2 regions of the Mesorhizobium sp. W067 genome follow, and region 1 is predicted to be linked to the other one. Evidence: predicted binding sites of a transcription regulator. Region 1 holds the regulator's gene; the other holds the start of a gene.
The links. The regulator LexA, encoded in region 1, represses DNA repair genes until DNA is damaged. The targets are predictions, from matches to a motif close to TGTTCNNNNTGTGTTCNG.
Positions count from the first base shown of each region.

Region 2: the regulator LexA is predicted to act here: its motif matches at 1,067-1,084, upstream of ACYG97_RS23915 (YifB family Mg chelatase-like AAA ATPase).

Region 1 is NZ_JBTTII010000001.1:1,707,872-1,710,070, reverse strand. Features, by position in the region: gene ACYG97_RS08405 (GntR family transcriptional regulator) at 1-155, shown strand, start outside; gene lexA (transcriptional repressor LexA) at 361-1,143, shown strand; gene ACYG97_RS08395 (ComEC/Rec2 family competence protein) at 1,137-2,199, opposite strand, start outside.
Region 2 is NZ_JBTTII010000001.1:4,891,058-4,893,256, forward strand. Features, by position in the region: gene ACYG97_RS23915 (YifB family Mg chelatase-like AAA ATPase) at 1-972, opposite strand, end outside; gene ACYG97_RS23920 (glycosyltransferase) at 1,221-2,199, opposite strand, start outside.

The sequences.
Region 1 (2,199 bases):
ATACCGCCCTGATGGAAGCGGCCCTCGATCGCGACGTCGAACGTGCGAAAACTCTGATGACCGCTCACATCGGCTCCACGCTGCAGGTCTATGCCCAGAGCGAACCCGGCGCGGATGCTGCGCAGCCCCGTCCGAAAGGGAAGCGGCGATCGTAACCGACGACGCAGGGCACTTTGTCTTCGTTTCACCCCGTTGCTGGCAACTGGGCGCAGGCGGCGCTCGCAGCGCCGAACGTTACGCTGAACATAACGTCAACACATTCATTAAACTTTAAAAGGTTGCGGAACACAACTGGAACAGATAGTGTTTGTTCTGGGTTTGTTTTTTCCGATTCTGGTTTCAGAACCCTTGGGGGCCGCGATGCTGACGCGCAAACAACATGAGCTTCTGATGTTCATCCATGAACGCCTGAAGGAGAGCGGAATCCCGCCGTCCTTCGACGAGATGAAGGAAGCGCTCGACCTCGCCTCCAAGTCCGGCATCCACCGACTGATCACAGCGCTTGAGGAGCGCGGTTTCATTCGCCGGCTGCCGAACCGGGCGCGCGCGCTGGAAGTGCTGCGGCTACCCGACTCGATCGCACCAGGCCTCAACGCGGCGAGGAAGTTTTCGCCGAGCGTCATTCAGGGCAGTCTTGGTCAAGCCGGCCAAGGGCAAGGCGGCCAGGGACAAGGCGGGATGGGCCAAGGCGGTCTCGGCCGCCAGATCAAGCCGGGCTCGCCGTCGCGTTCGATGTCTGCCGGCAATGACGATGCCGTTTCCTCGATTTCAATCCCGGTGATGGGACGCATCGCCGCCGGCGTGCCGATCGACGCCATCCAGCATCAGACCCATTCGATCTCGGTGCCGCCCGACATGATCATGGGCGGCGAACACTACGCGCTCGAGGTCAAGGGCGATTCGATGATCGAGGCCGGCATTTTCGATGGCGACACGGTCATCATCCGCAATGCCGACACAGCCAGCCCCGGCGAGATCGTGGTGGCGCTGGTCGACGATGAGGAAGCGACCCTGAAACGCTTCCGCCGCAAGGGCGCCTCGATCGCCCTGGAAGCCGCCAACCCGGCCTACGAGACCCGCATTTTTGGACCGGACAGGGTGAAGGTGCAGGGCAAGCTTGTCGGATTGATCCGGCGCTACTGAGCCGGCTTGGGTTTGTACTTTTCACGCTGGTTGTAAGGCGGCAGGCCGCGCGCTTCGCGGGAGAAGCGGCGCTGCTCGTGCCAGGGGCGATACGGCTTGTCGACGGCGAAGCGGATGGTTGGCGCTGCAGCTGCCGATTGCGGATCGAAGAAGACGGCGGCGCTGCCGTCGCGGGCCAGCTGTTTCTTCGTCACGACCAGCACCAGCGGGTCGCGGCACGGATTGTAGGCCGTGGCGTCATCGATGACGATCAGGCTAGCGAAGGCACAGGCCGGCCGCGCCGTCTTGCGGTCTTTGGCAAGGGCTACAATGGCTCCGGAAGGGTGTCGGGCGATACAGAGATCGCCCATGCAATAGAAGGGCGACCCGGGCGGCAGATCGAGCGGATCGAGATCGAACCGCGTATCTGTTGCCTCGAAAATCTCGGGCGGGATAATGGTTTCGGCCCGCAGCGCCCGTTTCCAATTGTCCGTGGTGAATTCGTTGGAGCCTTCGCGGTTGAGGGCGAGTTCGCCGCCACCGATCGGCATGGCCACCAGATGCGCATCCTCGGATATGAGCACGTCGGGCGTAAGCACCTGCGGCACCGTCAACAGGCCGGCCAGCGCGAAAGGCACGGCCGCCAGCCTGAGCCAGGTGGTGGCCATGGTGGCGATGACGAGGGCGACCGCCACCAACAGCACCGAGCGGATGGAGATCAGCCCGACGGCGTCGACCGGCGAGCGCTCGGAAATCCAGGCCGATATAGCGATCATCGCCATCAGACCCTTGCCCATCACATAGAGGAACGGCCCGTCGGCGCCGAACGGCATCGCCAGTGCGCTGAGCACGGCAAAGGGCATGACGATCAACGAAACAATCGGCATCACGGCCAGATTGGCGATCAGGCTGAGCGGCGACACACGCTGAAAATGCCAAATGGCGAACAGCAAGGTTGCACTGCCGGCGATGATCGAGGTCATGGCGAGGCCGCCCATGGCCAGCGCGAATTTTCGCGACAGGAAGCCGACGAAGGAGCGCTTTGCCGGCGGCGTTCTCACCTTGTCGGCGCGGTAA
Region 2 (2,199 bases), 3.2 Mb from region 1:
CATGCAGTCGCCGGTCTCCAGCGGTTGGCGCAGCGCATCCAAGGTCTGCGGCGTGAATTCGGGAAACTCGTCGAGGAACAGCACGCCGTTATGGGCAAGCGATACTTCGCCCGGCCGCGCCCTGATGCCGCCGCCGACCATTGCCGCCATCGAGGCCGAATGGTGCGGGGCGCGGAACGGCCGCCGGTCGGTGAGCTTGCCTTCGCCGAGCTCGCCGGCCACCGAGGCGATCATCGAGACTTCAAGAAGTTCCTTCGGTGCCAGTGGCGGCAGAATTGAAGGCAGCCTCTGCGCCAGCATCGATTTTCCCGAGCCGGGAGGCCCGACCATCAACAGATTGTGGCCGCCGGCCGCCGCCACTTCCAGCGCCCGCTTGGCGCTTTCCTGGCCCTTGATGTCTGAAAGGTCGGGCAGGTCGCGGGCCGAGACATGGATGCCGGGCTCGGGCCGCGACAGCACCTGCGTGCCGCGAAAATGATTGGCGATGGCAATCAGGCTGCGCGGCGCCAATATGTCGAAATCCTTGCCCGCCCAGGCCGCTTCCGGCCCGCAGCCGAACGGGCAGATCAGGCCTTTTCCCTCGGCATTGGCGCCGATCGCCGCCGGCAGCGCGCCGGCCACCGCGGCAATGGTGCCGTCGAGCGACAATTCACCCAGCACGACATAAGACGCCAGCATATCGCCCGGAATGGCGCCGAGTGCCGCCATCAGGCCGAGCGCGATCGGCAGGTCGTAATGGCTCCCTTCCTTGGGCAGGTCGGCAGGCGCCAGGTTGACCGTCACCTTCTTCGACGGCATTGACAGGCCCGAAGCGTGCAGCGCCGCCTGCACCCGCTCGCGGCTTTCGGCCACCGCCTTGTCGGCCAGGCCGACAATCTGCATGCCGACCTTGCCCGGCGCGATCATCACCTGGACATCGACCGGTACGGCCTCGATGCCCTGGAAAGCAACCGTGCGAACCCGCGCCACCATCTTGCTCTGCCCCCGGATATCAGCTCGCCTCGGCCTTGTGGTTCAGACCGCGAGCGACGTCAGGACAAGACAACCATAGATTTCAGGCCAAGGCAAGAACATTACAGGAACATGCATTCGTTGTGGTTGCAGCGCGCTGTGCCGGTTGCAAAAACGGAAGGTGGTTGAGCAAAATGGAACGGCTGCTCCGCCTCCTCGACCGCGTTAACAAGGCGACTAGGCCCTTCGGCAATCTGAGGGTGTTGCTTCTAAGCGGTGATGAAGGCATCGACCGAACCTGAAAGCGATCGATCGATCGCGACCTGCGGTGGAAGCCACTCCATGACAGGATATCTGAAAGGCCAAGGCAGGGCGATCCGGCGCGAAGAGCCGCTCTCCAGAAAAATCTCGTTTACAAGGTCTATGAACCGCCCGCGGTCTCGTTCGATTCGTTTCAAAGTTTGCGAACGAATGTAATCCCGGGGAATTCGTCGCTCCTTCAGCGCTAAGACAGCCTCCGCGATGGATCGAGGATCGGGTGGAATTGTAAGCGAATAGTCATCATCCAGATAAAGGTCTCGGCCGCCATGGTTCGGCGTCGTGACCACTGGAAGCCCCGCGAGAAGATATTCCGTGCTTGCGAACATTGGTCCTTCAAGGTGAGAGAGACAGATTCCCACGGCTGCACGATTTAGATGCGTGTTCACCTGAGCCGGTGCCAATCGGACAGGCTTGCCGGTGCCGTCAAACTCGTTGATAAAGACGTGATGCGGCGCGAGCTCCCTATGCCGATTTATTCGCGCTCTTTCCGACTCCGTCGTGGAGGATCCGCTTGAATCTCGATAGAAGACAAATGCGCAACGCTGGATGCCAAGCGACAAGTCATGGCGCTTCCACGGAGCCAGTTGCGCATTGTAGATTGCATCAAATTCTACAGGGACGTCATCGAGAGGCCTGAATATGTGTTCGGAGGTTGTTGACGTCTTGTTGTGCAGGACGGCGGCCTCGCCGGACTGGTTCAACAGATCAGCCTCTGCCTGAGTGTTGGATAGGAAGATTAGCGAGTGACGGGGGTTCTTGAGTCTATGCAGAACGGCATAGGTCCGGATGGTTTTGACGCTAGCACTGTTTTCGATGGACCAGGTTGGCGAGATGAGAAACCAGGCGCGGTGGCTGCGTGGACGGAAAGGCATATGACTTGCTAATCCGAGCGGCGTACCGGACATTCCCGAATAGGATATGAACGGA